4 regions of the Streptomyces sp. NPDC001890 genome follow, and region 2 is predicted to be linked to each of the others. Evidence: riboswitches for the same ligand, from Rfam matches in the RefSeq annotation. Region 2 holds a riboswitch; each other region holds the start of a gene.

Region 1 (7,818 bases), on a different contig from region 2:
CGTCGTGTGGAGTGCGATCGCCGTCCAGACGCGGCGGATGCTGTCCTCGGGCACACCGTGGCTCTGCAGGAACCGCCGTGCCTCGTCGGCGCCGTCCACCTCGAACCGGCGCCCGCTCGTACGGAACTCCTCGCCCAGGCCGAGATCGTGGAACATGGCCGCGACGTAGAGCAGTTCCGGGTCGAAGCCCATCCCCCTGTTGTGTCCCTGGAGACCGCCGAAGAAGTAGACGCGGCGGGAGTGGTGGTAGATCAGGTCGTCGGTGGTGTCCCGGACCAACTGGGTGGCGGCCGAGGCCAGTTCGGTGTCGGGGACCGTCACGGTGGTGGGGGCGGGGAGATCGGCGCTGCCGGCCATGGGAACTCCTTCGGCGTGAGGGACGTAGCGAATCGAATGTAAGGAACCTCGGCGTACGGGACATCGGTGCACGAGGCTTCGGCGCACGAGGCTTCGGCGTACGGGGCTTCGGCGTACGGGGCTTCGCCCTTGCGGCCCGGTTTCACGGGCGGGATCCGGGTGGTGCCGTGTCTGGTCGGCCGCCCTCGGCAGCGTCCCGGTCCGCGGGGGACAGATGGAGGTGGGCCAGGTCGTGCGGGACCGGTCCGTCCGGGCGGAAGAGCGGCGCGCTCGCGCCGTCGGCCGCCGTGGCCGGAGCGTCGGTGAGACGCAGGCGGGTGCGCAGCCGCCCGTAGAAGTCGTGCGCGCCGAGCCTGATGACGCGGAGGCGGTGCGGTGCCGCGTACACCCCGATCCAGTCCCCGGCGTCCAGTACCCCGCGCAGCTGGCCGTCGATGGTCACCGCCCCCTGCCCCGAGTGCGGCAGCACCCGGACGGCGATCGGTTCGTCGGCCGCGGCGACGACGGTACGGTCGAAGGTCATGTGCGCCGCCACGGGCGTGAAGAGGACGGCGTCCATGCGTGGCGAGACCACCGGACCGCCCGCGGCGAAGCTGTAGGCGGTCGAGCCGGTGGGGGTGGCCATGATGACCGCGTCGGCGGAGTACGAGGCGAGGAGCCGGCCGCCGATGTAGACGCCGAGGCTGACCTGGCGGTCGCGGGCGAGCTTCTCCACGACGACGTCGTTGAGTGCGGTGACGTCCAGTGCCACGCCCCAGTCCGCCGCCGCGGCCTCCGCTTCGAGGTCGACGTGCGGGGGCGGCAGCATCGGGCGTCGCCCGTAGGCCATCAGGGCGTCGATGTCCTTGGGCACTTCGAGTACGCGGGAGGCCCGCATCGTCAGGGTCATGCGCTCCTCGACCGCCGCCCGGCCCCGGTGGACGGCGTCGAGCGCCCGGACCACGTCCTTGGCCGGGACCTCGGTGAGGAAACCGACGCGTCCCAGGTCGATCCCGAGGACGGCACCGTCGTTCTTGGCGGCGATCCGGGCGCCGCGCAGGAACGTCCCGTCGCCGCCGAGCGTCACGATGAGATCGGGATTGCCCGCGACATCGGCCTCCTCGCGCCCGCCGCGCCTGTGCCCGTCCTCGCGCCACACGTCGATGTCCGTGCAGGGGATGCCTTCGCGGGCACACCAGTCGCGCACGACGCCCGCCGCGACGACGGCCTCGGGACGGCCCTGGTGTACGACGACTCCGACCCGTGCCACGCTCATCCCGCTCCGACTCCCCGTGTGGTGACGACGGCCTGTCCTCACCCCACTGTGCGGGTGCCGGGGGTGGATCCGCCCGTCGTCGGGCCGTCACCGCGCCCGGTCGGGCGATCCGGCCCGCGGCGGCGGCCCGGACGGACGCGTGCCCGGCGCGCCCGCGGATGGTCTCCGCCGACGGGCCGGGCACGGCACGGAACACGTCCGGGTCAGGACCGCGCGTCCTCCGGAATGCTGACCAGCCAGCGGGTGTCCTTGCGGGGCCGCAGGTAGAACGCCCAGTAGAGCGTGGCGACCGCCGTGATCCCGCCGGTCCACAGCAGGTACTCGGTCTCCTGCTGGGTCAGGATGTACGCCAGCACGGCGATCAGCAGGACCGGGACGGCGGGCCACAGCGGCATGCGCCAGGCCGGCGCCTCGCGGTGCGCGCCACGGCGGCAGAGCAGCGCGGCGACGGCGACCAGCAGGTACATCGCGGTGACGGAGACGCCGGTGACGCCGTACAGGGTGTCGAGGTTGACGAAGCAGAGCGCCGCACCGGGAACGCCGACGACCAGGGTCGCGACCCACGGGGAGCCGAACCGGCCGAGCCGGGACAGGGCGTTGTTGACCGGCTCGGGCCATGCCTTGTCACGGGCGGAGGCGAACAGCACCCGCGAGTTCTGGATGACCATCACGATGCCCGCGTTGATGATCGCGAGGGCGACGCAGAGGCTGACGAAGGTCCCGACGGCCGAGTTGGACCAGGCGGCGACCATGGTGTTGAGGTCGCCCGAGGTCAGTGCCGCCAGGTCGGGGGCGCCCAGCGTGATGGCGATGACCGGGACGAGGATGACGGCCGTGGAGATGGCGAGGGTGGCGAGCACGGTGCGGGCCACGTTGCGCCGCGGGTTCTCCAGCTCCTCCGAGAGGTAGACGGCCGTGGAGAAGCCCTGGGTGATGAAGAGCGCGATGGCGAGCCCGGAGACCACCATCATCGCGGTGACGGTCGAACTCCCGCCGCCCGACGAGGCGACCGAGCCGTGCACCAGTGCCGAGGCACCGCGCTCGGAGTGCGCGAAGCCGAGTACGGCGACGACGGCCGCCGCGATCACTTCGAGGACCAGGAAGATGCCGGTGATCCACGCGTTGGCACGCAGGTCCAGCAGACCGGCGAGGGTGGCGAGCACCATGACGCCGGCACCCGCGACGGAGGCCGGAATGTGCACGAGGGGAGCGAGGTAGTCGGCCGTTCCCATGGCGATGACCGGGGGCACGATCATCACGACCAGCAGCGAGAGCACGAAGACGAGCCACCCGGCGAGCCGCCCCGCCATCGTCGACACCATGGCGTACTCGCCCCCGGCGCTCGGAATGAGCGTGCCCAGTTCCGAGTAGCAGAAGGCGACCGCGATGCAGAGCAGCGAGCCGATGGCGATGGTGAGGGCGGTGTACGTGCCGAGGCTGGAGAACAGGTCCGGTACGACCACGAAGAGGGTCGAGGCGGGCGTCACACAGGAGAGCGTGAGCAGTGTTCCGCCCACGACGCCGATGGAACGCTTGAGCTTCTGTGGAGTGGGGCCGGTCGCTGGTGCGAGCGCCTGGGGAGCGCTGAGCGTTTCGGTCATCGTGCGGTTCCGATCGACAGGTGCGGTGTCTGAGCACGGGAGCGGTATCGCCTCCAGACGAGGACGTGGTGAGTGGTTTCGTCGCTCCCAGCGCGACATGCAATACCGACGTGTTCCGCAGGTCAATAGGCGTTAACCTTCGGAATTCGTCGTCCCGAAGGGCTGATTCGACGATTTGGCGCTAACAACGCGTCAATGCACGGGGATCGGCGGGTGCGGGAACCGCAGCCGGGCCCGGTGGAAAGTTTCCCCCATATCCAGCATCCGGAAGGGCGGGGCGGCCGGACCGGGGCCGGAGTGCGGAGCTCACGGGTCGCGCATCCGCCGCCCTGGTGCCAGCCTGGAGTCATGGCTTGGGCGTCGTGGACGACTTGCGGTGTGTTCTCGGGACGCGGTGGCGTGCTCACGGACGAGGTCGGTGTGCTGTCCGGGGACCTGACGGTTCACACGACCTGGGCGGATGACTCGGCCCAGGTCACCGTGCAGTACAGCGGTGCGATCGACTGGTACACCATGTCGGGCAGTCCGGTGCGGTGCTGTTCGGAGGAGGACAGCCGTCGCCTGCACGACGCGGCGGTGCAGGCGGTCCGGAACGGGGAGGCGGCGACCGTTCCCGTACTGCCCCGCCGGGAACCGCGGCGACAGGCGGCGGAACCCGCCCAGGAGTGACGCGGCCCGGCATCACCCCGGGGCGTCACCGTCACGCCCCCCATGTGAGCCGGGGCCACGAAGGGCCGTGGCGACGAGGCCGGAGATCTCGTCCCTCGGTACTTCCCCGCCGCCCACCAGCCGGTCGAAGACCAGCCCGTCCACACAGGCCAGCAGCGTGAGCGTGCGGCCCTCGGCGTCGGCCACCCCCCGCGCACGCAGGAACGCCCGCACGGCGTCACGGGCCGCGTTCTCCCGCGGCACGAGAATCTCGCGCAGCTCCGGGTGGCGCACGCTCTCGACCGCGCACGCGTAACGGGCGAGCGAGCGCTGCCGCCCCGCTCCGGTCAGCCGCCGCTCGACGAAACCGGCGAGCCCGTCCACCAGTTCACCGGCGTCGCGCATCACCGGCGCCCGCTCGCCGGCCGCCTGGAGTTCCGCCTGGTCGTGCGCGACGAGCCGCCTGACGAGCGCGGTGAGCAGGGCCTGACGGGTGCGGTAGTACGCCGAGGTGGTGCCGGGCGGCAGGCCGGCCGCCCGGTCCACGGCCCGATGGGTCAGGCCCCGCATCCCCTCCTCGGCCAGCACCTGGATGGCGGCATCGGCCAGGACGGTCCGTCGATCTGTGGTCATCACCCCTTTCTACACCTGTAGAGACGACGTAGTACGCTCTTTCTACAGCTGTAGAAGGTCGAGGCAGGGCACGAGAGGGGACCCGGCATGGGCAACGGCGCGGTGGTGGTCGGCGGCGGCATCGGCGGGCTGGCCGCCGCGATCGGGCTGCGGCTCATCGGCTGGGAGGTGACGGTCGTCGAACGCGCCCGCACCCTCGACGACGCGGGCGCGGGCATCTCCCTGCACGCCAACGGCATGCGCGCGCTGGACGCCCTCGGTGTCGGCGCGGCGGTGCGCGCGGCCGCGCGGCCGCAGTACACCGGTGGCACCCGCACCCCGGACGGCCGCCTGCTGGCGCGCATGGACGGTGCGGCACTGGAACGTGAGCTGGGGACCCCGATCATGGGCATCCCCCGGGCCGAGCTGCACCGGTTGCTGCGCGCCGCCCTGCCCCCCGAGTCCCTGGTCATCGGGTCCGAGGTGACGTCCGTCGACCGCTCCGACGCCTCGCGGGTGCGGCTGGCCGCCGGTGACACCCGGCTGGAGGCGGACCTGGTCGTGGCCGCAGACGGGATCAGCAGCCGGTTGCGCGGCCTGCTCTTCCCGGGGCACCCCGGTGCGGCGCACAGCGGGTCGACGGTGCTGCGCGCCATCACGGAGTCACCGGTCGACCTTCGTACCGACTTCGAGCTGACCTGGGGACCGGGGGCCGAGTTCGGTCACATCGCCTTCGCCGACGGCCGGGCCGAGTGGCACGCGGTGCTCAACGCGCCCGCCGGCGTGCGCCACCCGGACCCGCTGGCGGAGGTCCGCCGCCGGTTCGACGGCTGGCACGACCCCATTCCCGCCCTGCTGGCGGCGACCCGGCCCGAGGCCGTCCTGCACCATGACGTCCACGAGCTGGTCGTCCCGCTTCCCTCCTACGTGGCGGGCCGGGTGGCCCTGCTCGGCGATGCCGCGCACGCCATGACCCCGAACCTCGGCCAGGGGGCCTGCCAGGCGCTGGAGGACGCGGCGACACTGGCCGCCGCACTGTCCGGCGCAGCGACCGTCGAGTCGGCACTCGGCCGCTACGACGCGGAGCGCCGGCCCCGCAGCCAGTCGGTCGCACGGGCCGCGCGGCAGGCCGGCCGGATGGGTCAGCAGCTCTCCCACCCGGTGGCCGTCGCGCTGCGCAATACGGCGATGCGTCTCGCGCCGTCCCGTGTCACCGTCCGCGCGGTCCTCCGCCACGCCGACTGGACGCCCCCGGGGCCGGGCTGACCCCGGGGGCGGAGCCCCGGCCGTGCGGCGGTGGTGTCGCGTGCGTCAGTACGCCCCGAAGACGTTGTCGATGGAGCCGTACCTGGCGGCCGCGTAGTTGCACGCGGCCGTGATGTTGGCGACCGGGTCGTAGCTGTCCATCGAGGTCCCGGGCACGTGGTAGGCCCGGAACGTCGGATCGATGATCTGGAGGAGGCCCTTGGACGGCGTCCCGGCGGCGGCGTTCGAGTCCCAGTTGTTGATGGCCCGGGGGTTGCCGGACGACTCGCGCATGATGTTGCGGTGGATGCTGTCGTAGCTGCCCGGGATGTTGTGCTCGGCCATGACGGCCAGCGACTCCTTGATCCAGCCGTCCAGATCGTTGGTGTACGTCGCGGACTGCGCGGCCGGTGCGGCGGCGGACTGCACCGGAGCCGCCGAGGCGGTGTGGGCACCGAGCAGCGGCAGCAGGAGGGCGGCGGCGCCCGTGCCCACGGCTATGAAACCGCGGGTCAGCGGGGTGGACTTGCGACGACGGTACGTACCCGTTGCGGACATGGTGGATTCCTCTCCGTCGCCTGCGAGGTGAGCTGTCGGGTTCAGGCTGGAGATGCCTGGCCGCACACGAGCGCGGCTTCACCCCGAGCCGTTCCGGGTTCCGGACCGGCGGCTTACCTGGGTCCCCCGCTCCTGCCGTACATGAGTGGTCGGATTGCCGGACGGCGGCAGGATTCGGCGTTCCGTCCGGATTGACGGTGACCGTAGGCGAGGAAAGCCGAATGGGACAAGACCCCAATTTCCGAATGCAATTCACCCACAAGATCGATTAACGGGAATTTCGGTAATCCACCTCACACCGCACACCCCACTCCCCTTGTGCGGAACGGGAACCCATTCACGGGGCACGGCTCCCCACGGGCCGAACGTGACTCGCGCCACGAATTCACAAAAGCGGGCATTTCGCCCCGCGATCGCCGAGGCCGGGTGACATTGCCACACCTCCGCCCGGCCGTTACAGTTTTGATGTCCTGTTGTCTCCGATCGAGGTGGACGTTGCGCATCTGAGGTTCGCGAACATCACGCCGTACGGCTTCGCCCGTACGCCCGTCACGCCGTAGCAGTGCTTCGCGCTGCCCGTGACCCCGCGTGGATGCGACCTCGGTGCAGGAGCCGTCCCTCGATCTTCAGGACCGCCGCACCTCCTTCCGCTGCCCGGTCGCCGCGTGGTGCTCGCATACGAAGCCCCCCTTCACTGCGCTTGCGAATGCGAGGAACACCATGGCGACACCCACCACCCCCCACGCCTCCCTCACCTGCTCGGCCCTGGCCTTCCGGTGGCCGGACGGCACCACCGTCTTCGACGGGCTCTCGCTCAGCATCGGCCGGGGGCGCGTCGGGCTCGTCGGCACCAACGGCGCGGGCAAGTCCACCCTGCTGCGGCTGTTCACCGGTCGACTGCGCCCGTCCCAGGGATCGGTGAGCGTCGGCGGTACCCTCGCCCACCTCCCGCAGGACATCACCCTCGACACCACACTGCGGGTGGACCGGGCCCTGGGCATCGCCGAGCGGCGCGACGCGCTGCGCGCCATCGAGACCGGGGACGTCGACGACAAGCACTTCGAGACGATCGGCGACGACTGGGACATCGAGGAACGGGCCCTGGCGACACTGGGATCGCTCGGCCTCGGCGGCATCGAACTGGACCGCACCGTGGGGCAGTTGTCCGGAGGGGAGACCGTTCTGCTCCGGCTGGCCGCACTGCTGCTGGAGCGCCCCGACGTCCTGCTCCTGGACGAACCCACCAACAACCTCGACGCGTTCGCGCGCCGCAGCCTCTACGAAGCCGTCGACTCCTGGCGCTCGGGCGTGCTCGTCGTGGTCAGCCACGACCGGGAACTGCTGGAGCGCGTCGACCGCATCGCCGAGCTGCGCACCGGTTCGGTGAACTGGTACGGCGGCTGCTGGTCGGCGTACGAGGAGGCCGTGGCCGCCGAACAGGAGGCCGCAGGACGGATGTTGCGGGCCGCGGAGGCCGATGTGCGCCGCCAGAAGCGTGAACTGGAGGAGACCCGGGTGAAGCTGGCGCGGCGCCAGAAGAAC
Region 2 (7,818 bases):
GTCCGCAGGCTCGCCCGCGCCCAGGAACGCGAACTGCGCAACTGGCTGTACAACCCCGAGGGCACCGGCAAGGACGAGGACGACGAACCCGAGACCCTCGCCGAGGCGGTCAAGCGCGCCGCCGCCGAGGTCGAGGACAAGCACGGCGTCCCGCTGGAGGTGGTCGTCGTCGGCGACTGCCCGCTGGACGAGAAGCTGGCCGCGCAGATGCAGGCCGCACGCGAGGCGATGGTCAACGCCGCCAAGTACGGTGGCGAGGGCGGCGCCGTGCAGGTCTACGCGGAGGTCGAGGGCCGCACGGTCTTCGTCTCGGTGCGCGACCGGGGTCCGGGATTCGACCTGGACTCCGTACCGGGGGACAGAATGGGCGTACGAGAATCGATCATCGGCCGGATGCAGCGCAACGGCGGTACGGCGCGGCTGCGTTCGGTGCCCGGTGGGGGTACGGAAGTCGAGCTGGAGATGGAGAGGGCGAGCGATGACCAGGACCACTGAGGCGACGACCGACGGCCCGGAGCGCCGGGTACGGGTCGTGCTCGTCGACGACCACCGGATGTTCCGCACCGGCGTCCAGGCCGAGATCGGCCGCACCGAGGAGACCGGCGTCGAGGTGGTCGGCGAGGCCGCCGACGTCGACCAGGCGGTCACCGTCATCACGGCGACCCGCCCCGAGGTCGTCCTGCTCGACGTGCACCTGCCCGGCGGCGGCGGCGTCGAGGTGCTGCGCCGCTGCGCCCCGCTGATGGGCGCGGTCGAGAACCCGGTGCGGTTCCTGGCGCTGTCCGTGTCGGACGCCGCCGAGGACGTCATCGGCGTCATCCGGGGCGGCGCCCGCGGCTATGTCACCAAGACCATCACCGGCGCCGACCTGGTCGACTCGGTCTTCCGGGTCCAGGACGGCGACGCGGTGTTCTCGCCCCGGCTGGCCGGCTTCGTCCTCGACGCCTTCGCCTCCACGGACGCGCCGCCGGTCGACGAGGACCTGGACCGCCTCACCCAGCGCGAGCGCGAGGTGCTGCGGCTGATCGCCCGCGGCTACGCCTACAAGGAAATCGCCAAGCAGCTGTTCATCTCGGTGAAGACGGTCGAGTCGCACGTCTCGGCGGTGCTGCGCAAGCTCCAGCTGTCCAACCGCCACGAGCTGACCCGGTGGGCGACGGCCCGGCGGCTGGTCTGAGCCCGATGGCCGGTGACGGTCTCCGTCAGGCCGGTTCGAGCGAGATGTTCAGTTTCTCGCCGATCCTGCGGAAGCCGATGCCCGCGTAGATCCGCTCCACATCGGCGTCGCCCGGCTCCAGCCACACCACCCGGCAGCCGCGCTCGAAGGCGGTCGCGGCCAGATGGGCGGAGAGCGCGGCGCCGATGCCGCGGCGGCGGTGGGCCTCGGTCACGGCGAGACCGGCCAGTTCGGTGAGGCCGTCGACCGGGACGGAGCAGCCGCCCGCGCCCGCCGGTACGCCGTCGACCGTGGCGAGGGCGGCGACCCCGCCGTCGCGGGCCGCGGTGCGCAGCCAGTCCGCCACGCCGGCCTCGGGTTCGCCGGTGCCGCCGTATCCGTGGTGCTGGACGAGCGCGGCGGCGGCCAGCTCCGTGTCGGTGGCCGGTTCGGTGATCGTGAGGGAGTCCACCGGCTTCGGCGTCAGCAGGTCGTCCGGTGCGCAGGCCATGATCGGGGCCCGGTTCTCGACGGTGAACCCGGCGGCGAGCAGCGCGGGTTCGACCGCGGGCGCCGAGCCGGGCAGGAACTCCAGCCGGGGCAGCCGGTCGTGCTCGCGGAACGCCGCGACCAGCGCGTCGAGATCGGCCGGCGTCGGCTCGGCGTCCTGGTCGGGTATGGCGTAATTGGCGTACTTGAGCGACCAGTTGGGGTTGTAGCGCACCGTGAAGGGCCCGACCCGGAGGTGGTCCGGGGAGCGTTGGGCGAGCGTACGGGCGTGGTTCTGGACCTCGGCGTCCATGGGCATGTGGGGTGGTCCTCCGGCCGGATGGGCGACGGCGGGTGGGCCCGCCGTCGGAGACGGGAGCCTATGCCACCCGGGTGGCCCCGGCGAAGGGCATCTGGTCGATCGGCGCGATCCGGACCGGTGACCCGGTGCGCGGGGCGTGGATCATCTGTCCGTTGCCGATGTACAGCCCGACGTGGCTGATGCCGGAGTAGAAGAACACCAGGTCGCCCGGCGCGAGTTCGGAGCGCGAGACGCGCCGCCCGGCGTTGATCTGGGTGTACGTGGTCCGGGGGAGCGAGACGCCGGCGGAGCGCCAGGCGGCCTGGGTGAGCCCGGAGCAGTCGAACGAGGAGGGGCCGGTGGCACCCCAGACGTAGGGCTTGCCGAGCGCCCCGTACGCGAACGCGACGGCCTCGGCGGCGCGGGCGTTCGGCGCCCGGACGGGGCCGCGCGCCGCGGCGCGGCCGGCGCGGTCGGCCGGGCGGGTGCCGTCGGCCGGCCCGGTGCCGGCGTTCTCGTAGGCGGTGCGCTCGGGCGGGGTGAGCCGGTCGAGCAGCCGCTGTGCCTCGGCCAGCTTGGTGGTGATCGTCGCCTTGTGCTTCTTGAGCTCGGCCCGGCGGGAGGTGAGCGCGGCCAGCTCCCCCTCGGCCTGCGAGCGCAGCGTGGCGATCTGGGCGACCTGCCGCCGGACCTTGGCGAGCGCGACGGCCTGGCGGTCGCCCATGCGGTCCACGTACGACGCCCGCTCCAGGTACTGGTCGGGGTCGGAGGAGAGCGCCAGCTGCACGGACGGGGAGAGGCCGGCGGCGCGGTACTGCGCCGCGGCGAACGAACCCAGTGCGTCGCGGGAGGCGTTGAGGCGCTCGGTCCTGCGGGCGGCCTCGTCGCGCAGGGTGTCGAGGGAGTGCTCGGCGGCGATGGCCTTCTCCTTCGCGCCGTTGTACTGCTCGGTGGCGACCTCCGCGTCGTGGTACAGCCGGTCCACCTCGGCCTTGACCTGGGCGGGGGTGCGCTGCGGCTCGGCGTGGGCCGGGCCGGGCAGGGCGGCGGCGGTGGCGGCCCCGGTGAGGACGAGGGTCGCCGCGGTGCGGGCAGCAGGGCCGGTGTACAGGCGCTGCTTGGGTTTTCGATGCGCTGCCACGAGGGCGTGCGTCCTTCCTGACGACTGCCCGCCGGGGGATACCGGCGGGCCCGCCACAACTCTCGGCGGGGCGACCGGTGCACCGTCCGCGTACGGAGCGGGGGTGATCCGGTCGTCTGGTCAGCGACGCTAAACCCGGGGCACGGGCAGGAGTCGTAATGACGCTTATTGTCCGAATTTGGCGCGGCGTTGTCGCCGAGTGATCGGAAAAATTGCACCAGAGTCAGGCAATTGGTGCAGACGCGAGTGAAGTGACGAGGAAGGCGCACCTGCCTGCCGAGTGGTGATATGGCCGGGGCTAGGCTGCGGCCTCATGGACGTACTCATTCATGTCTTCGTCGCCCTGCACATCATCGGCATCGCCTCCCTGCTGGGCGGTTTCCTGACCCAGATGAAGGCGATGGGCGCGGGCACGGCCCGGTTCGTCCCGGCGATGCTGCACGGCGCTCTGACCATGCTGGTCACCGGTGTCGCACTGGTCGGGCTCAACGAGGCCGACGGCAACCACGTCAACAACATCAAGATCGGCGTCAAGATGCTGGTCCTGATCGTCATCCTCGCGCTCGTCTACATCAAGCGGGACGAGGAGAAGGTCGACAAGGGCGCCTTCGCGGCGGTGGGCGGGCTGACGCTCCTCAACATCTTCATCGCCACCCTCTGGGTCTGATCCCGCCGTACCGCACCGCGCCGCCCCGGGCACCGGGGCGGCGCGGCGTGCTCGGGCCCGCTACGCGGGCCGCACGCTGCCGTAGATCGGCATGTAGTAGATCGACTCCTCGCGCACGTTCGCCCCGGGCTTCGGCGCGTGGATCATCATCCCATCGCCCTTGTAGATGCCGACGTGGCTGATGTCGTCGTAGAAGAAGACGAGGTCCCCCGGCCGCAGGTCGGCCGTGGCGACCCGGGTGCCGATCTCGACCTGGTCCCACGTGGTGCGCGGGATGTCGACCCCCGCCGCCTTCCACGCGGCCTGGGTGAGCCCGGAGCAGTCGTACGACGACGGGCCCGTCGCGCCCCAGACGTACGGTTTGCCGATCTGGGCCCTGGCGAAGGCGAGGACCTGCTCCGCCTTGGTGGTGGCGCCGCTGTCCGAGCCGGTTCCGGATCCGGTGCCCGTCCCCGTACCGCTGCCGCTCCCCGCCTCCTTCGCCGCCTCCTCGGCCTTGCGGTCCGCCTCGGCCTTCGCGGCGGCCTGCTGCTTCGCCAGCTCCTGGGCCTTGCGCTCGGCCTCCGCCTCCTTCTTGCGCTCGATCTCCGCGAGCCGCGCCTTCTCCTCGGCGGTCAGCTTCGACAGCAGCGTGCGCGCCTCGCCCAGCTTCGTCTGGACGTCCTGCTTGCTGGTGCGCAGCGTGGCCTGCGTCGTCGTCAGCGTCTCCAGGCTCCGCACCGCCTCGGCGCGCTTCTTCGACGCCTTGGCCTGCTCCGCACGGAAGTCCGTGATCGCCTTCTGCTGCCGGCTGGTCATCCGGTCCATCAGCTGGCTCTGGTCGAAGTACGACTGCGGGTCGTCGGCCAGGAAGAACGTGGCGCTCGGCGCTATGGAACCGTTGCGGTACTGCGCGGCCGCGTAGGTGCCGAGCGTCCTGCGGGCCTCGTTCAGCTTGTCGGCGCGCTTGGCGACGTCGTCCAGCAGGGCGTCGACCTTGGCGTGCTGGGTGGCGGAGGCTTCCTTCGCCTGGTTGTACCGCTGGGTCGCGGTGCCCGCCTGCCGGTAGAGGTCGTCGACCTGCTTCTGGACGTCCTCGACGCTGGGCTTCGGGTCGGGCGCGGCCATCGCGCTCTGCGTGGAGAGCAGGGTCACGGACGCCAGGGCCGCCGTGGTGAGACCGACGGCCGGTGCGGTGGTGCGCACCCGGGTGCGCGGCTTGCGATGGGATGCCAAGGTCGGCATCTCCTTCCGTGGACCGCCTACCGGGTTAGCTGTCGGGTTCGGGCGGAACGGAAGGCTGCCCTACGGTCCGAGTGGGGGATAAGGACCGATTCACCCCGGTGCTGCGTATGGGTCCCCGGTTCCGAACTCCCGTGAGGCAGTCCGGATTCGGCGCAGGCGCCCGCTCGGCGTGGTTCGCCTCAAGGGGGTACGGGCCGCCCGGTCGAGCACGCTAGCCAACCCATGGTGCCGCTGGGAAGGTTGATGTTCGATATGCCCGATACATTTTCGTGACCTCGCCGCGACGGGCGGCGGAGGCCCGGAATTCCTCACGTGGAGTGGGTGGCCGATCCCGCTGTGTGTCCGCCGTGCTGTGTGCGGTTGGTCATGCGGCCTCCGGGTGTCGGTGGGGCGGCCTAGACTCGACAAGCGATGAGCAGCCTCTTTGACGACAGCTTCCTGGCCGGCCTCCAGCACTCGGAGGAAGAGCCCCCGCCGCCCCCCGAGGACTCCGCACCCGAAGCGGTGCCGGAGGACCTCTTCGCGGGCGTGTTCGACGGGCCCCCGCCGCCCAGGGACGCCTACTACCGCGACGGCGCGCACCGCCCCGTCATCGACTCGGCGGCGCTCCTCGACGGGCTGAACACCGAGCAGCGCGCCGCCGTCGTCCACGCGGGCTCCCCGCTGCTCATCGTCGCCGGGGCCGGCTCGGGCAAGACCCGGGTGCTGACCCACCGGATCGCCCACCTCCTCGCGGAGCGCGGGGTGCACCCCGGCCAGATCCTGGCGATCACCTTCACCAACAAGGCCGCCGGCGAGATGAAGGAGCGCGTCGAGCAGCTCGTCGGGCCGCGCGCCAACGCGATGTGGGTCATGACCTTCCACAGCGCGTGCGTACGCATCCTGCGCCGCGAGTCGAAGCGGCTCGGATTCACGTCGTCGTTCTCGATCTACGACGCCGCCGACTCCAAGCGGCTGATGGCCCTGGTCTGCCGCGATCTCGACCTGGACCCCAAGCGCTTCCCGCCGAAGTCGTTCACCGCCAAGGTCTCCAACCTGAAGAACGAGCTGATCGACGAGGAGACCTTCGCCGGCCAGGCCGCGGACGGCTTCGAGAAGACCCTCGCCCAGGCCTACGCGATGTACCAGTCCCGGCTGCGCGAGGCCAACGCGCTGGACTTCGACGACATCATCATGACGACGGTCCACCTGCTCCAGGCGTTCCCCGACGTCGCCGAGCACTACCGCCGCCGCTTCCGGCACGTCCTGGTCGACGAGTACCAGGACACCAACCACGCCCAGTACACCCTCGTACGCGAGCTGGTCGGCCCGGCGGGCGAGGGCGACGCCCCGGCCGAGCTGTGCGTCGTGGGTGACGCGGACCAGTCGATCTACGCCTTCCGCGGCGCGACCATCCGCAACATCCTCCAGTTCGAGGAGGACTACCCGAACGCGACGACGATCCTCCTGGAGCAGAACTACCGCTCCACGCAGACGATCCTGTCCGCCGCCAACGCGGTCATCGAGCGCAACGAGAGCCGCCGCCCCAAGAACCTCTGGACCAAGGCCGGCACGGGCGCCCGGATCACCGGCTACGTCGCCGACACCGAGCACGACGAGGCGCAGTTCGTCGCCGACGAGATCGACCGGCTCACCGACGCGGGCGACGCCAAGGCCGGTGACGTCGCGATCTTCTACCGTACGAACGCGCAGTCCCGCGTCTTCGAAGAGATTTTCATCCGCGTCGGCCTGCCCTACAAGGTCGTCGGCGGCGTGCGCTTCTACGAGCGCAAGGAGGTCCGGGACATCCTGGCCTACCTGCGCGTCCTCGCCAATCCGGAGGACACCGTCCCGCTGCGCCGCATCCTCAACGTGCCCAAGCGCGGCATCGGCGAGCGCGCCGAGGCCATGATCGACGCGCTGTCGATGCGCGAGAAGATCACCTTCCCGCAGGCGCTGCGCCGGGTCGACGAGGCGTACGGCATGGCGGCCCGGTCGGCCAACGCCGTCAAGCGGTTCAACACGCTGATGGAGGAGCTGCGCACGATCGTCGAGTCGGGCGCGGGCCCCGCGGTGGTCCTGGAGGCCGTGCTGGAGCGCACGGGTTATCTCGCCGAGCTCCAGGCGTCCACCGACCCGCAGGACGAGACCCGGATCGAGAACCTCCAGGAACTGGCCGCCGTGGCCCTCGAATTCGAGCAGGAGCGCGGAGCGGCCGGCGAGGAGGGCGCGGACGCGGCAGCGGGTACGGCCCCCGGCACGGGCACGCTCGCCGAGTTTCTGGAGAAGGTCGCGCTCGTCGCCGACTCCGACCAGATCCCCGACGAGGACGAGGACGGCTCCGGCGTCATCACGCTGATGACGCTGCACACCGCGAAGGGCCTCGAATTCCCGGTCGTCTTCCTGACCGGCATGGAGGACGGCGTCTTCCCGCACATGCGGGCGCTGGGGCAGGTGAAGGAGCTGGAGGAGGAGCGGCGCCTCGCCTACGTCGGCATCACCCGGGCCCGCGAGCGGCTCTACCTGACCCGGGCCGCCATGCGCAGCGCGTGGGGGCAGCCCTCGTACAACCCGCCGTCGCGGTTCCTGGAGGAGATCCCGGACCAGCACCTGGAGTGGAAGCGGACCGGGCCGATGGCGGCACCGGCCGGACCGACGTCGGGGATCACCTCGTCGCTGTCCTCGTCGCGTTCGCGCTCCGGGCCCTCGGGCTTCGCGACCCGGCGTACCTCCGACAAGCCGACGGTCACGCTGGCCGTCGGGGACCGGGTCACGCACGACCAGTTCGGGCTCGGCACGGTCACGGCGGTCGAGGGCATCGGTGACCAGGCGAAGGCCACGGTCGACTTCGGCGACGAGCG
Region 3 (7,818 bases), on a different contig from region 2:
ACGTTCTTCGTACGGGCGGTGATGTCGCCCTTCGCGCACCCGCTCTTCACGGTGCTGACCGGCATAGGTTTCGGGCTCGCCGCGGCGAGCGCCCGGCGCCGGCGGGTCCGCCGCGTCCTGCTGCCGCTGCTGGGGCTCGTCCTCGCCATGGGCATGCACTCGCTGTGGAACGGGTCGGCGGTCTTCAGCCCGTACGGCTTCTACGCCGTGTACGCGGTGTTCATGGTCCCGGTCTTCGGCCTGGTGACCTGGCTGGCGATCTGGTCGCGCCGACGGGAGCTGCGCACGCTCGCCGCCGAGCTGCCCGCCTACGCCGCGGCGGGCTGGCTGAGTCCGGCGGAGCCGCTCGCCCTCTCCTCGATGCGGGCCCGCGGCCTGGCCCGCGACGCGGCACGCCGCCAGTACGCCGTCGCCGCCCGGGGGAGCCGGACGATCCCGTACGGGCCGTACGGACCGGGCGGACCGGGCTGGTCCCCCGGAGCCGCGCCCGGCCCCGCCCCCTGGCCCTCCGCCCAGGCAGCGGCGCAGACAGCGGCGCAGGTGGAAGCAACGGCGAAGGCCCACGGGAAGGCGGCCGCCCAGGCCGTCGCCGAGTACGAATCGTTCGCGACCTCACTGGCCTCGCTGCGTCTTCAGGCCCGCCGCGGGGCGGCCGGCCCGGACTTCACCGATCGCGAGCTGGAGCTGCTGCACCACCTCTGGCAGCGCAGGGAGGTGGCCGCCCCCGCCCTGACGTACGCGGCTCAGGCGGCGGGCCTCCTGCGTCCCCACCGCCTGCCGTCACCCCCGTACGCCCAGCCGTTCCCTCCGCACGCGCAGTACGGCGCCTACCGCAACGCCCCCGTGCCCGGTCCCGGTCCCGGCTACAACCCCTACCTGTTGCCGTAGCAGCCACCGCACCAGGCCGGCCGCACGGTCAGGCGGATGCCTCGGTGAGTTCGGCCAGTTCCTGCTCGGTCAGGGTGAGGTCCGCGACGGCCAGCAGCGCGGGCAGCTGCTCGACCGTACGGGCCGAGGCGATCGGCGCGGCCACGGTCGGCCGGGAGGCGAGCCAGGCCAGCGCGACGGTCGCGATCTCCACACCGCGCTCCTGGGCGACCTTGTCCAGCGCTGCCAGGACCTTCTGCCCGCGCTCCGACTCCAGGTGCGCGCGGGCACCCTCCGCCCGCGCGCTCTCCACCGACGTGCCCGGACGGTACTTGCCGGTGAGGAATCCGGAGGCCAGGGCGAAGTACGGCACAGCGCCGAGCCCGGCGCGGGCCACCGTGTCCTGGAGCTCGCCCTCGTACGTGTCGCGGGAGACCAGGTTGTAGTGCGGCTGAAGGGCGACGTAACGGGCCAGCCCCTCGCGCTCCGAGAAGTCCAGGGACGCCTGGAGCCGCGCGGGGCCGATGTTGGAGGCGGCGATCTCGCGGACCTTGCCCTCCTTCACCAGCTGGTCCAGGGCGGTGATGATGTCCTCGACCGGCACGGTCTCGTCGTCGAAGTGCGTGTAATAGAGGTCGATGTACTCGGTGCCGAGCCGGCGCAGCGATTCCTCGGCCGCGGCCTTGATGTTGGCGGGCGCGAGCCCCTGGTACCGGGGGTGGGTACTGACCTTCGTGGCGACGACGATGTCGGAGCGGTTGCCGCGCGCGGCCAGCCACTTGCCGATGACGGTCTCGGACTCGCCGCCCTCGTTGCCCGGGACCCAGGCGGAGTACCCGTCGGCGGTGTCGATGAAGTTGCCGCCGGCCGCGGCGTACGCGTCCAGCACCGCGAACGACTGCGCCTCGTCGGCGGTCCAGCCGAAGACGTTGCCACCGAGAGCGAGCGGGAAGACCTGGAGGTCGGAAGGGCCCAGCTTACGAAGAGAAGTCATAAGTGGATCAACGGATTCCGGATGGCGCGCTATTCCGAATCACTCATGGCAGGCCGCCCACAAAAGACCGGCAGCCCTGACGTCGGGGGGTGAGCGTCAGGACTGCCGGGGTTCTCAGGGGTTGAGGCCCTTGCTGCGGAGCCAGGCCATCGGGTCGATGCCCGTGCCGTCGGCGGTGTGGACCTCCAGGTGGAGGTGGGGGCCCGTCACGTTGCCGGTCGCGCCGACCCGGCCGATGGTGTCACCGGTGGTGACCTTCTGGCCGACGCTGACGCCGATCGAGGACTGGTGGCAGTACCAGATCTCCGTACCGTCCTCCAGCTCCAGCACGGTGCGGTAGCCGTACGAGCCGGCCAGGCCCGCCGACTTGATCGTGCCGCCGTGGACGGCCTTGATCGGGGTGCCGGTCGGGGCGGCGAAGTCGAGGCCGGTGTGGTAGCCGGAGGACCACATCGAACCGGCCTGGCCGTAGGTCGAGGTGATCGTGTACGAGAAGGTCGGGATGGCGTAGCTGGCGGCGAGCTTGGCGAGCCGGGCGGCCTCCGCCTTCTTCCTGGCCTCCTCCTCCGCCTTCTTCTTCTCGGCGGCGGCCTTGGCCTGGGCCTCGTCCTGCTGCTTCTGGGCCTCGGCGGCCGCCTTCTCCGCGGCCCTCTTCTCCTCGGCCGCCTTGGCCTCGGCGTCGGCGGCGTCCTGCTGCTGCTCGGCCTGCTGGAGGATGCGGGCGCGGAGCGCCTCACCCGCGTCCGTCGTGCCCTGCTCCGCCTCGGCGGTGGTGATGCCGGCGGTGGTGAGCGGGGCGGCGGCGGCCGCGACCTCGGACTTGTCCGTCTCGGACTCGCCGGAGAACAGGGCGCCCACGCCGGGAAGGGACTTGGCGTCGGGGAGGTTGTCCGTGATGGCGTCGGGCATGGAGATGGAGACCGGCGGCTTGCTCTGCGCGGAGGCCATGCCACCCGCACCGACCGCCGCTATGACGCCGACACCCAGCACCGTGGAACTGCGGGCGAGCCCGTTGCGCTGCTTGGCGACGCGGTGCTTGCCGCGCACCGGGCGGACGGACTCCTCGGTGGGGTTCCACTCGTCCCAGCCACGGTCGGGCTCACTGGTGAACCCACCGGTGAAGTTGCCTTCGGGCCCGGTGCCGTAGTCGTGATCGAACCGGGACGGGGCCTCGGGGGCAGGCTTGTTGGACGCCACGGGGGCGCACTCCTTTCCTTCCTTCTCGCCTACCGGGTTAGCTGACGGGTTCGGAGCAGGAAGGTCTCCTACGGGCCCCTCTGCCTCTCACGAGACACAGGTGTCCGATTCACCCCATGTAGGTGGTTCCCCGGTTCCCTTGCGGAATTCGGCGCTCGCGCACGGCGCCGCCACTGATGACGGCTGGGACGACCGCGCTGCGTTATCGAACGTTAATAGACACCGGGGCCGTATTCCAAGCCGTTCCCACTGATCGTTCACTTCTTTGGCCTGGACTTTACGGGGCACAAGCGGGCGGAATCGGACGAGTTGACCGACCCTCAGCCACTACCCCGTTTCTGACGTTGCGTCAAACGTTATGCGGAGCGGTGCCTTTCAGTTACGCACGGTGGCATCACCCCATCACACCACCACCCCCGCCCACACCTCACGTCTCCTCACGTTTCCCGCACCCCCTCATTCCTCCGCCCACCCCTCACGTCTCCTCGGCACCGACGATCCGCACGGTCCTCCGCCGGTCCGGCTGCCCCTCGGCCGGGCGTGCGACCGCGAGCAACGCCATGTCGTCGGTCGTCTCGCCGCCCGTGTGCAGCCGCACGTCATCGGTCAGGGCGGACAGCAGCTCCTCGGGCCCCGGGAAGATCCGCCCGCGCAGCCGGGCCGCCGGATCGTAGAAGACCCCCTCGGCGTCCCGCGCCTCCGAGAGGCCGTCCGTGTAGAGGAGCAGAGTCGTCCCGGCCGGCAGCTCCCACTCGTCCGTGCACTCCGGCCACACCCCCAGCCCCATCCCGATCGGCAGCGCGGGCACGGAGGGCTTCAGCACCTCCAGCGCCCCGTCCGAATGCAGCAGGATCGGCTCGGGGTGCCCCCGGTTGACGATCCGCACCCGGGACAGCCCGTACGGGATCTCGGCCAGCACGGCGGTGATGAAGCCCTCCAGCACATCGAGCCCGCCCCGCCGCGCCTCCTCCCGCGCCAGCGCCCGCTCCAGCCGCCCCGCCACCCCCTCCAACGAGGATTCCTGCTCGGCCGCCTCGCGGAACGCCCCGATGACCACCGCCACCGTCTCGACGGCGTCGAGCCCCTTCCCCCGTACGTCACCGACCACCAGCCGCACCCCGTGCGGGGTGTCCGCCACGGCGAACAGGTCACCGCCGACGAACTCGTCCGCCTGAGCCGCCTCGTACCGCGCCGCGACATGCAGTCCGCCGATCCGGTCGGACGGCTTCGGCAGCACCGCGCGCATCGCCGTCTCCGCGATGTACCGCGCGGAGGCCAGCTGCTCGTTGCCGCGCCGCACGACCCCGTTGATCACCACCGCGAGGATCGAAACGGTGGCCAGGGTGAGCAGCTCGATCAACGGCACGGCTTCCGGCAACGAGCTGGTGTACAGCCGCAGCGCGATGACGGCGAGCATCGAGGCGACAGCGGTGCAAACGGTGCTGGCCAGCGAGAAGAACGGGGCGGCGATCAGCGGAGCGGCCACGAACAGCGGGATGGCGGTGAAGGTCGGCGGGGTGAGGGCGTCGAACACCAGCCCGCCGAGAATCATCAGAGCCGGCAGCATCCGTACGAACCGCCGGGTACCGGCGCCGCCCCCGGCATGCTTGCCGCGCCGCCTCTCCCGCTTCCACACCTGTGGTCTCCTGCCCGGTACGCGCGCGGCTGCGGACGGTACCGCGCCCCACCCTCAGGCTCGCCGGATCGGAACGGTGCGGCGACTCCTCTTCGGCCAATGGGGGGAACGGGGGACATGGGCACAGCGAAACGAATCAGGCCCGGCACGCTGCATGCGTGCCGGGCCTGATCCTTCAGTAGCGGGGACAGGATTTGAACCTGCGACCTCTGGGTTATGAGCCCAGCGAGCTACCGAGCTGCTCCACCCCGCGTCGGTGAAGACAACTCTACGGCATCTCCGGAGCCCTTTTGACCACTCGGGTCCGCCCGCCCTTCATTCCGTCCTCCTGACGCTTCACCGGGTCCACGCCCCGTTGCAGCGAGTGGAGGATCGCCAGCCCCTGACCGACGACGCCCGCCGCCAACTCGTTGACACCGTTGGTGCCGTTGAGAACGGTGAGGTCGGCGCCGGACATCCCCCGGGCGGCCGCGTCGGCCAGGGCGGGCAGGTTCTCCACGATGCGGTTGGCCGCGATGAGCTCCTGGTTGCCGTCACGCAGCGACGCGGCGCGCACACTGTTGGCGTCGGCCTGCGCCTGGGCGAGGGTCCGCTCGGTGTACGCGTTGCCGTCCGCCTCGAACTTCACCCGGTCCCGGGCCGCCTCCGCCAGGGTGCGCTGCCGGTACGCCTCGGCGTCCGCCGGGCGCCGGACCTCCGCCTCCAGCTGCTGCGCGGCGAGCGCGGCCTGCCGCTCGGCCAGTGCGGTCTGCTCCTCGATGACCTCCTGCGAGGCCCTGGCGCCGGCGAGCGGCCCGGCCTGCGCGGCGCGGGCGTTGTACTGCTCGGTCTCGGCGAGGAAGCCGGCCCGCTTGATCGCGGTGTCGCGCTCGTACTCCGCCTTGAGCGCGGCGGCCTGCTGCTCGCGCTGGCTGGCCTCCTGGTCGGCCTTGGCCTCGGCGATCCGGGCCTGGCTGGCGACCGCGGCGGCGTGCGGGGCCGCGAGGTTCTTGATGTAGCCGGTGGCGTCGTCGATCTCCTGGATCTGGAGGGCGTCCACGACGATGCCGAGCTTCTCCATCTCGCCGTGGCTGCCCGCGATGACCTCCTGGGAGACCCGGTTGCGTTCACGGATGATCTGCTCCACGGTCAGTCCGCCGACGATGGAACGCAGATGCCCGGCGAAGATCCGCCCGACGAGCTCCTCCATCTGGTCCTGCTCGGTCAGGAAGCGGCGGGCCGCGTTGGCGATGGACACGGAGTCGTCGCCGACCTTGAAGACGGCCACGGCCCGGACGTTGAGGCGGATGCCCTGCTGCGTCACGCAGTCCTCGGTGATCTCCGCCTCGCGCAGTGCCAGGGAGAGCATCCGCGCCTTCTGCTTCACCGGGAGCACGAAACTGCCGTGGCCGGTGACGATCCGGAACTGGGTGTCCAGGGTCTGCCTGCCCTTGGAACCGGAGATGAGCATCGCCTCGTTGGGGGCGGGAACGTGCCAGAAGAACATGGGAAGACTCCTGCCGTACGTCACTGCGTCGGTGGTGTACGCGACGGTTCCGCGGCGTCCGCGGCGGCTCCGACAGCTCCGACTGCCGCAACGGCCCCGGCGGATCCGCCGGCTCCGGTCCGTTCCGGCTCAGGGCGGCAGGCGTTCCACGATCACGCCGCGCGCCGAGACCGTGTCGACGACCACCACGCGCGCGTCCCTGTCGATCGACGTCGCCGACCACGCGGTGTAGGCCTCGGACCCACCCCGTACGGCCACCAGTACTTCGCCCGGCCCATCGGGCGGAATCGGCACGGTGACACGGCCGACCGCCCCGACCGGGCTCCGGGCGGACTCATCTGCCCTGTGCATGCGTCGCCCTCGCGAGCGTCCCCGCGCACGCCCGCTCACGCCGCTTCTCGTGCGGTGTCCCGCACCGCTTCATGGACACGAGGCGACCCCGCCTCCTGGAGGCCCGAGCCTCCCTCGACATCTCCACGGTACTCCGCGCCCGACTCCGCGCCCGCCTTGCGGAACGGTGCCCGCGGGCGTCCGGCGACCGGCGAGCGGAGGCAGGTATGCGGTGATATGACTGTTTTACCTTTTGATCTCCGACGCGATGAACTCGCGCTGATCTGGGAGCGACACATGGACGACTACTCCTTGCTCGACCTCTTCTGGACCATGCTCTGGTTCTTCCTCTGGGTCATGTGGCTGTTCCTGCTGTTCAAGGTCATCACGGACATCTTCCGCAGCCACGACCTCGGCGGCTGGGGCAAGGCCGGCTGGCTGATCCTCACGCTGCTGCTGCCGTACATCGGCGTGCTGATCTACGTGATCGCGCGCGGCAAGTCCATGAGCAAGCGGGACATCAAGGAGGCCCAGGAACGTGACGCGGCCTTCAAGGCGTACGTACGGGAGGCCGCCGGCACCTCCGAAGCGGGCGGCGCCGAGGCCACGAAACACAAGAGCCACGTCGACGACCTGGCGAAGCTCGCCGAGCTGAGGGACCGGGGCGCCATCACGGACGAGGAGTACCAGCGGGCGAAGACGAAGCTCCTGGTCTGACACCCGCTCCGGCCACGCCCCGGCGTGCATGTCTCCCTCCACGCGGTCCGGCCCACTGGCAACGCGCCAGGACCGCGGGGAGGCTTGAGACATCAGCCACGGCGGGCGGCCGAACGGGGGCGGTCCCCATCTCGACGTACGAGGAGATGGCCCGGCCATGAACGGCACCACGCTCGAAACCCTGGACGCGATGCGGACGGCACTGCGCGGTCCCGTCGTCGGCCCCCGGGACCCGGAGTACCGCGAGGCCCGCACCGTCCACAACGCCATGATCGACAGACGGCCGGCGGCGGTGGTGCGGTGCTCCGACGCGGCGGACGTCATGGCCGCCGTCGGCTTCGTACGGGACGCGGGCCTCACGCTCGCGGTCCGCGGCGGCGGCCACAGCGGTGCGGGCCTGTGCCTGGTGGACGACGGCGTCACCGTCGACCTCTCGCCCATGCGCTGGACGCACGTCGACCCCGCCGCGCGGACGGCCACGGTCGGCGGCGGCACCACGCTCGGCGACCTCGACCACGCCACCCACGCCTTCGGGCTGGCCACCCCCTCCGGAATCCTGTCGTCCACCGGCATCGGCGGCCTCGCCCTCGG
Region 4 (7,818 bases), on a different contig from region 2:
GGAGGGCCATCCTGGAAGGTGCCGCCCGCGGCATGGTCCGGCAGGGGGGGCCGCGGGCTGCGCATGGAGGATCCGAGCGATCTCGGTGGAGATCGAGCGGCTGGGTCGCTGACAGCGGGCACGCGGCCTACGGGCCCGGGACACGACCTCACTTGAGGACCCGGCGGGGTCAGCATCCACGGCCGGCGTGCAGATGCAACTGCACCCCTTTGAAGCGTGCGCGGAAGTCCTGGTCGTGCGACACCATGACCACTGCTCCCGGGTACGTGGCGAGCGCCGCCCGAATGTCCTCGACCAGGTCGAGAGCGATGTGGTTGGTCGGCTCGTCGAGGACGAGGAGGTCAGCGGGCCGGGTCACGAGGCGGGCGATCTGCAGTCGCCGTCGCTGTCCCGCGGACAGGGCGGCGACCGGGACGGGCAGGTCCTCCTCACGGAACAGGCCCAGTGCCAGAAGCTGTTCGGTGTACTCGTCCGGCAGCCCGGGGCGTCCGGCAGCGAACGCGTCGAGCAGCGGGAGCCGCGTGGAGTGCGTGGGCAGTTCCTGGGCGAGGTAGCCGATCCGGGCAGGGCGGCGTGCCGTGCCGGCGTCCGGTTCCAGGTCGCCCGCCAGGACGCGCAGGAGCGTCGTCTTACCCGCGCCGTTCTCCCCCGTGACCAGCAGCCTCTGTCCCGGCGTGATCGCAAGGCGCCCGTCCAGATGCAGCCGGTCGCCGACCCGAATGCTGTCGAGCTCGGCGATCGGGTGGCCGGCAGGATCTTTGGTGTCGGCTGTTGGCAGCCCTGTCGTGAAGCGCAGTGGTGCCGGTGGCTCTGCCACCGGGTTGCGCCGCAGTTGGGCCAGGCGCTCCCGGACGGCTCGCACCTGCCCGCCGAGCTTCGCCTCGCTGGAGCGGCGGTGCTTGCCGAATCCCTGCCGCGGGTCGCGGCCGGTGGTGGCGAGCCGTGTCCCCGCAGCCGCGAGAAGCTCCTCCATGCGGGTCACCTCGTCGGCCCAGTCCGCATATTGCTGCTCGGCGCGGCGCCGGACGGCGGCCTTCGCGGCGCGGTAGCCGGTCCATCCGTCGCCGTACCGGCACACCGTGCGCGTGTCCCGGTCGACCTCCAGGATCGTGGTGGCGATGCGCTCCAGGAAGCCACGGTCATGAGTGACCGCGACAACGGTGCCGCGGTGAGCACGCAGATGCTCCTCCAGCCAGCGGACCGCCGCAGCGTCGAGGTGGTTCGTCGGCTCGTCGAGGAGCAGCAGCTCGGGGGCGGCGGCCAGTACGCAGGCGAGGGCGAGCCGCGACTGCTCGCCGCCGGAGAGCGAGCCCAGCACGCGGTCGCGGGTGATCCGGGCGAGTCCGAGACCGTGCAGGGCGGCGTCGACGCGGGCGTCCGCCTCGTATCCGCCCCGTTCCTCGTAGGCGTTCAGCAGCTCACCGTACGCGGCGAGTTCGTCCTCGGATGCCTCGCCCAGGCGCTCCTCCGCCGAGCGCAGCCGGCGTTCCATGTCGCGCAGCTCGGCGAGGGCGAGGTCGACCGCGTCCTGTACGACGCAGTCCGGATCGAGGTCGAGGGTCTGGGCGAGGTGGCCGCGTCCGCCCGGGAAGCTGACGGTGATCTCCCCGGCGTCCGGTACCTCGGCCGCGGCGAGCAGCCGCAGCAGGGTGGACTTGCCGGATCCGTTCTCGCCGATGACGGCGGCCTTCTCACCCGGGCGGACGGTGAAGGAGACCTGGTCGAGGACGGTCCGGGTGCCATAGGACTTGGTGACGTCCTTGACGGACAGCTGCGCCACGGCAGCGGAGGTCGCGGTGGTACGAGCGCGGTCGCGCATGTGACTTTCCCTGGTATGCGAAGGGTCTACGGGCAGCAGAAACGGCGGCATCGGCCGTGCCCGGACTCAGACGAAGAAGAAAGCCATGCCATCACCGTAACAAGACGGATCGCCTCGCCTCAATTTCGGCGTACAAGGTCCCTTCCATTGGGGGAAGTTGGGCGCTGCGCCGGCTGTGAGCGGCCTACGACCACGCCGTAGTCACCATGTGCAGTTGTCGACCACAAGGGGTGGCCGACAGGAATGCGGTGCTTCCCGGAACAACGGGCCGGATCCTGCGCCTCGCCTGTCGGCACGCACTGCCCGTCCCGGAGATCACCGAGCCGCTGTCCGTACCGGCCGGTCAACAGAGTTCCAAGACGTCTGGAGATGGTGAGACATCCGCCCTCAGCGAACAGCCAAACAGCCTCTGACCAGGAACTCTTAGCGGATCGCCAGCACCAGGCCCCATCATGACCTTCTGTACGTCCTGTACATTTTTCACGGAAGTCGATGCGGCCCCTGCGCAGCATCCGTACAGACCCCGTGCAGACCCCGGAGGAAAGGCATCGCCATGCTGTTCCGTCCCACCGCCCGTCACGTACTGCCCGAGTTCACCGAGCGCACGGCCAACGGGACCCGCACCCTCGACCCGTACTCCAAACTGCTCTCCGAACGGATCGTCTTCCTCGGCACCCCGGTCGACGACGCCGCGGCGAGCGATCTGATCGCGCAACTCATGTACCTGGAGCACGACGCCCCGGACCGGCCCGTATCGCTCTACATCAACTCGCCCGGCGGCTCGTTCGGGGCCATGTCCGCGATCTACGACACGATGCAGTACCTCACGTGCGAGGTGGAGACCTACTGTCTCGGCCAGGCCGGCTCCTGCGCCTCCGCGCTGCTCGCCGCGGGCGCTCCCGGCCGGCGGCACGCACTGCCCGGCGCACGGGTCGTCGTGCGGCAGCCCGAGCTCACCGAGCCGGTGCGGGGCCGGCCGTCCGACCTGGAGATCGAGGCACAGGAGCTGGGACGGGTCCGTGCGATGCTCACCGCGCTGTTGGCCCGTCACACGGGCCGCACCGAGGGGCAGATCACCGCCGACACCGAACGCGACCTCATCCTCGACGCGGCGGGCGCCAAGGCGTACGGGCTGGTGGACCACGTCCTGGAGAGCCGGAATTCCTCACTCCCGCCGCACGGCGCGAGGTGAACGCCCGATGCGACCACCGGAGTTCCCACCGCTGCCCGCGCTGACCCGCGCCGAGGGGGAGTTCATCGACCACTACCTCGAAGTCCTCGACCAGGTGGGCCGGATCAACCCGGCCCGAGGCAGTGACACCTACGGTGCGCTGCGCGCCGCACAGGCACTCGTGACCCGGTCACGGGCGCTGCGGGACGCCCTCGCGTTGATGCACGAGCGCGGCGAGGCACGGATCCACGCCGCCACGCTCGCCCGGGCGCTGCGCGTGCTGGACGGGGAACGGCGGGCCGGACGGGTCACCGTACCCCCGGCTCCGGGCAGTTGACCGACTGCCGCACCGCGTGCCGACGGCGGGGCCCCGCCCAACTGCCCCCGCCTCGCCGTCCGGCGGCCCTTCACCCAACTCCCGTACCCGACACGCCCGACAGGGCCACCGAAATTCCTCGCTCGTTCGGCGTAGGAAGTCCCCCTCACGAGGGACCACTCAACTTGCGTTTTGCACGTGGACAGTGAATGGAATCCAGCCTTCCGTGCCTGGTACGAACCCTTTCCGGATCACTGGCGGAGCGTCAAAAATCCTCATGTCCACCCGAACGGATCAGTCGTGAGGAGCCTCACATATCCCTGTTTCAGCTCGGAAATCCGGCAGTCGGTGAGTCAAGATCCCTGGGACGACAAGCCCCCGCCACCGCGGCGGGGCGGTCCGGGCGGACGCCGAGTCCTGCCGCCGTCCGGATGCCTGGTCGACAGAAGTGGATCGGCAGGAGTGGAGGACCCGAGCACAACGGGTCGACCTGAACACCGGTCGACCCTCGGGGTGAAGCCGCCGAACGCGGCCGGGCAACTTCGCCAGCCCGAACCCGACAGGTCATCCTTCACAGGCGGCTGACGAAGGGTTGCGCATGACTGCGCAGGTTCATGTCCCGTCTCTGCTCGTCCGGGCCGGTACGGCCTCGGTTCTCACACTCGCCGCCGTCGGCGGCACCATGTTCGCCCCGGGCGCCGCGACGGACGCCCAGGCGGCGACGCTGTCGATGAAGGCACTCAAGATCGCGGCGTCGAAGAAGGGATCGCCCTACGGGTGGGGGGCCACCGGCCCGAGCCGCTTCGACTGCTCGGGGCTGACGCTCTATTCCTTCAAGAAAGCGGGCAAGAAGCTCCCCCGCACGGCCCAGCAGCAGTACAACCGGACCCGGCACATCTCGGCCTCGCACCGCAAACGCGGCGATCTGGTCTTCTTCCACTACGGCCGCAGCGTCTACCACGTCGGGATCTACGCCGGTAAGGGCAAGATCTGGCACTCGCCGAGGACCGGCGCCGTGGTGCGGCTGGAGAAGATCTGGACCAAGAGCGTCTACTACGGCCGGGTCCGCTGAGGCGCGGCCCGTCCGGCAGGCCCCGGGCCGCCGGACCCGGCCCCCGCTCAGTGCGGCAGCGGCCCGGTCACCAGCACCAGCCCCAGCGCGGTGAGCGCCGCGCCGCTGCCGCCCTCGATGGCGCGCGCGGTACGCGGCCGGCGCAGCCACCGCCCCAGCCGGTCCACGAGGAGCGCCACGGCCGGGAACCAGACCAGCGCCATCGCGACGACGATCGCCGCGAGGAGCAGGGTCCTGGGCAGCGGCGGCTGCCCGTCGGGGACGAACTGCGGCAGCAGGCTGAGGAAGAGCACCGGCGCCTTGGGATTGAGCGCGTTGGTCAGGAAGCCCTGCCGCAGCGCGCGCCCGCGTCCCCGGTCCGCGGGCCGGTCCTCGGGACCGTCCCCGCCCGGGGCGCGGCGCCGGGCCGCGCGCAGGGCGCTGATGCCGAGGTACAGGACGTAGACCCCGCCGAGCAGCTGGACGGTACGCAGCAGGGCGGGCACCGCCACGAGCACCGCGGCGAGCCCGGCGACGGCCAGGGCGGTGTGCACCAGCAGGCCGCCGGCCACGCCCAGCGCGCTGGCCACGCCCGCGCTCCGGGAGGCGAGCGCGTTGCGTACGACGACGGTGAAGTCCGCGCCCGGCAGCGCGACCATTCCCGCGGCGACCCCGACGAAGGCGATCAGTTGTGCGTCCATGGGTCCACCCTGACCCGGCAGAGCCTTTAGCGTGTACTTGCAATCTTCTGGGTCTGCCAAAAGGAACGCTTAATGTACGACCCGACACGACTGGCGGCGCTGGTGGCGGTCGCGGAGGCCGGATCGATCACCCGGGCCGCCACACGTCTGGGCTACACCGCGCCGGCCCTCTCCCAGCAGCTCGCCAAGCTGGAGCGGGAGGCGGGCGCCGCACTGCTGGTACGTCACCACCGAGGTGCCCGGCTCACGGCCGCGGGCGAACTGCTGGCCGGACGCGCCCGGCGCGTCCTCGACGAGATGGACCAGGCCCGCCATGAGCTGGCCCGCCTCTCCGGACTGTCCGGCGGGCGCCTGCGGGTCGGCACGTTCACCACGGCGGGCATCCATCTGCTGCCGCCGGTGCTGAGCGCCTTCCGGCGTGCCCATCCGGACGTGGAGCTGGCGGTCACCGAGTACGAACCGCCCCAGGGGGTGGCGGCGGTGGCCGCCGGCGACGTCGATCTGGCGCTGACCCATGTGTACGAGCCGGCCGCCGCGACGCCCTGGCCCGCCGGGGTCTTCGCCGAACCGCTGCTGGTCGAGGAGCTGGTGCTGATCACGGCGGTCGGCCAGATGCTGTCCGAGGGCAGCGGGAGACTGCCGGTGACCGAACTGGCGGGTCGGCCGCTGATCAGCAGCGCGCCCACGCATCCGCCGCGGCGCGGGGTCGAGCAGGCGCTGGCCGAGGCCGGGGCGACACCCGCCGTGGTCTGTGAGTCGCCCGGCTATGCGCTGGTGTGCGCGCTGGTCAGTGCGGGCATCGGAATGGCGGTCGTCCCGGAGATGGTCGCCGCGATGTCACCGACGCCGCTGTCCGTACGTCGGCTGGATCCCGCTTCCTTCCGGCGGACGATCTCGGTGGTGCACCGCGGTGACCGGGCGAGTGCCGCGGCGGCGACGCTCCAGGCGCTGTTGCGCAGCGGGTTCGGGAGGGCGGGCTCGGCGCAGCGGCCGGGCTACGAAGCGGGGTGAGGCGTCGATGCGGGGTGCCCACGCCGGTCAACTCTGCACGGGGATGCTCCACGGAAGCGCGATCCACACCGTCTTGCCGCCCTCGGCGGTGGGGGTGACGGTGAGCCGGCCGCCGCATTCCTTGGCCAGACAGCGGATGATCACCATGCCGCGGCCGTTGTCCTGCTGGACGGCGGCGGGCAGCCGCCTGGGCCAGCGGGGATGGCTGTCCGTCACCCCGAGGTGCAGCTGTTCCTCCCGCTCCAGCCGGAGGTCCACGGTGAACGTGGGTGACTGCCCGAAGGTGTGCTGGACGGCGTTGGTCGCGAGCTCCGAGACGATGAGCTGGATGCTGTCGCCGAAGTCGGTGCCGGTGGCCAGGCCCCATTCGGTGAGCACCCGGGCCACGTACCTGCGGGCCGCCGCGACCGAGACCGGCTCGCTCGGCAGAGTGACGTTTGCTTCCTGATGGTCTGCCATGGCGAGCCGTCCCTTTCCCACCCGAACCGACCCGCGATCGGTACAGGTTGTGCTTCGCGCCAGATTGCCACTGATGCTGCCCTCTGCGACGGCGATCCACCAAGATATGCATATATCTGTCGCTCGAAGCGGTGAACCCTGCCACGCAAGACCGTATGCGGGCGGCACACTGTCCGCTCGGCAGAAGAGGGAGGGAGGCCGCGGATGCAGCACGGCCCTGCGGTTCGACGCCGCAAGCTCGGGGAGGAGCTCCGGAGTCTGCGCCACGCGTCGGGACTGACCAGTCGGGACGCGGCGCGGATGCTCGGCTGGCACCAGTCGAAGGTGAGCCGGATCGAGACCGGGGTGAGCGGGGTGCAGCCGGGCGATGTGACCCGGCTGCTGGACACCTACGGCGTGGACGACCCCCAGTTGCGGGATCTCCTGGCCACGTTGGCGGGTTCGGCGGGCGGTGGCGGCACCGGGTGGTGGCACGCCTATCGCGGTCTGATCCCGCCCCAGTACCGCGACTTCATCAGCCTGGAGTCCCAGGCGCGGACCGCGCGCACGCTGGAGACCTCGGTGGTACCGGGTCTGCTGCAGACGGCCGACTACGCGCGTGCGGTGACCCGGGCCTCGCTGGACGGGCTGCCGGCCGGTCAGCTGGACTCCCTGGTGGAGGTGCGGCTCGCCCGGCAGGGGGTGCTGCGGACCGATCCGCCGCTGCGGCTGAGCGCGGTGCTCGACGAGGCGGTGCTGCGGCGCCAGGTCGGCGGCTGCCGGGTGATGCGGGAGCAGTTGCGCCATCTGACCCGGGTGGCCCAACTGCCCCATGTGCAGCTCCAGTTGCTGCCATTCTCGATGGGCGCCTATGCCGGCCTCACTGGGCCTTTCGTTATCTTCTCATTTCCGATCACTTCTGATCTGGATGTGGTTGTTCTCGACCATTTGACGAGTAGCCTCTACCTGGAGCGGAAAGAAGACCTTGAGGCGTACAGCTCGGCCTTCCGCACGATGCAGGCTCACGCGCTGTCGCCGGAGCACTCGTTGGACCTCATCGCCGCGATCGACCGCGACGGTCAGTGACCCCGGACCGCCCGAGGGGGGCGTCATGTCGGATTGCCTCGCACAGCACGGCTTACGGTGGCGGCGCAGCAGCCGCAGCACGGGTATGAACAACTGTGTGGAGGCCGCACCGTTCGGTGACGGGCGGCTGGCCGTGCGGGACTCCAAGGATGTGTCCAGACCACCGCTGCGGTTCTCCGCGGCGGCCTGGACCTCGTTCGTCGTCGGCCTGCACCGGGGACGGGT

What was found. Region 2 has a riboswitch for cyclic di-AMP ahead of ACFYY1_RS07455 (NlpC/P60 family protein). Riboswitches for the same ligand answer to the same signal wherever they lie in the genome.
Region 1: linked by a shared signal. The riboswitch ahead of ACFYY1_RS27565 (transglycosylase SLT domain-containing protein) and the one ahead of ACFYY1_RS07455 (NlpC/P60 family protein) in region 2 are both predicted to bind cyclic di-AMP.
Region 3: linked by a shared signal. The riboswitch ahead of ACFYY1_RS36655 (M23 family metallopeptidase) and the one ahead of ACFYY1_RS07455 (NlpC/P60 family protein) in region 2 are both predicted to bind cyclic di-AMP.
Region 4: linked by a shared signal. The riboswitch ahead of ACFYY1_RS18275 (C40 family peptidase) and the one ahead of ACFYY1_RS07455 (NlpC/P60 family protein) in region 2 are both predicted to bind cyclic di-AMP.

The regions. Positions count from the first base shown of each region.
Region 1 covers NZ_JBIATE010000013.1:190,935-198,752, reverse strand. Annotated here, with positions in the region: gene ACFYY1_RS27595 (HD domain-containing protein) at 1-357, opposite strand, end outside; gene ACFYY1_RS27590 (NAD(+)/NADH kinase) at 500-1,612, opposite strand; gene ACFYY1_RS27585 (APC family permease) at 1,816-3,213, opposite strand; gene ACFYY1_RS27580 (hypothetical protein) at 3,562-3,882, shown strand; gene ACFYY1_RS27575 (TetR/AcrR family transcriptional regulator) at 3,895-4,494, opposite strand; gene ACFYY1_RS27570 (FAD-dependent monooxygenase) at 4,582-5,739, shown strand; gene ACFYY1_RS27565 (transglycosylase SLT domain-containing protein) at 5,785-6,276, opposite strand; cyclic di-AMP (ydaO/yuaA leader) riboswitch at 6,281-6,466, opposite strand; gene ACFYY1_RS27560 (ABC-F family ATP-binding cassette domain-containing protein) at 6,997-7,818, shown strand, end outside.
Region 2 covers NZ_JBIATE010000002.1:283,959-291,776, forward strand. Annotated here, with positions in the region: gene ACFYY1_RS07430 (PspC domain-containing protein) at 1-495, shown strand, start outside; gene ACFYY1_RS07435 (LuxR C-terminal-related transcriptional regulator) at 479-1,177, shown strand; gene ACFYY1_RS07440 (GNAT family N-acetyltransferase) at 1,203-1,964, opposite strand; gene ACFYY1_RS07445 (NlpC/P60 family protein) at 2,026-3,087, opposite strand; gene ACFYY1_RS07450 (hypothetical protein) at 3,401-3,754, shown strand; gene ACFYY1_RS07455 (NlpC/P60 family protein) at 3,815-4,969, opposite strand; cyclic di-AMP (ydaO/yuaA leader) riboswitch at 4,977-5,141, opposite strand; gene pcrA (DNA helicase PcrA) at 5,390-7,818, shown strand, end outside.
Region 3 covers NZ_JBIATE010000028.1:52,160-59,977, reverse strand. Annotated here, with positions in the region: gene ACFYY1_RS36665 (PrsW family intramembrane metalloprotease) at 1-888, shown strand, start outside; gene ACFYY1_RS36660 (aldo/keto reductase) at 917-1,861, opposite strand; gene ACFYY1_RS36655 (M23 family metallopeptidase) at 1,976-3,058, opposite strand; cyclic di-AMP (ydaO/yuaA leader) riboswitch at 3,070-3,222, opposite strand; gene ACFYY1_RS36650 (PP2C family protein-serine/threonine phosphatase) at 3,534-4,694, opposite strand; tRNA gene ACFYY1_RS36645 (tRNA-Met) at 4,874-4,947, opposite strand; gene ACFYY1_RS36640 (SPFH domain-containing protein) at 4,963-6,180, opposite strand; gene ACFYY1_RS36635 (hypothetical protein) at 6,310-6,531, opposite strand; gene ACFYY1_RS36630 (SHOCT domain-containing protein) at 6,808-7,227, shown strand; gene ACFYY1_RS36625 (FAD-binding oxidoreductase) at 7,385-7,818, shown strand, end outside.
Region 4 covers NZ_JBIATE010000006.1:6,534-14,351, reverse strand. Annotated here, with positions in the region: gene abc-f (ribosomal protection-like ABC-F family protein) at 170-1,819, opposite strand; gene ACFYY1_RS18285 (ATP-dependent Clp protease proteolytic subunit) at 2,376-3,011, shown strand; gene ACFYY1_RS18280 (hypothetical protein) at 3,019-3,327, shown strand; cyclic di-AMP (ydaO/yuaA leader) riboswitch at 3,729-3,901, shown strand; gene ACFYY1_RS18275 (C40 family peptidase) at 3,905-4,378, shown strand; gene ACFYY1_RS18270 (LysE family translocator) at 4,426-5,058, opposite strand; gene ACFYY1_RS18265 (LysR family transcriptional regulator) at 5,131-6,069, shown strand; gene ACFYY1_RS18260 (ATP-binding protein) at 6,097-6,528, opposite strand; gene ACFYY1_RS18255 (helix-turn-helix domain-containing protein) at 6,733-7,593, shown strand; gene ACFYY1_RS18250 (DUF397 domain-containing protein) at 7,619-7,818, shown strand, end outside.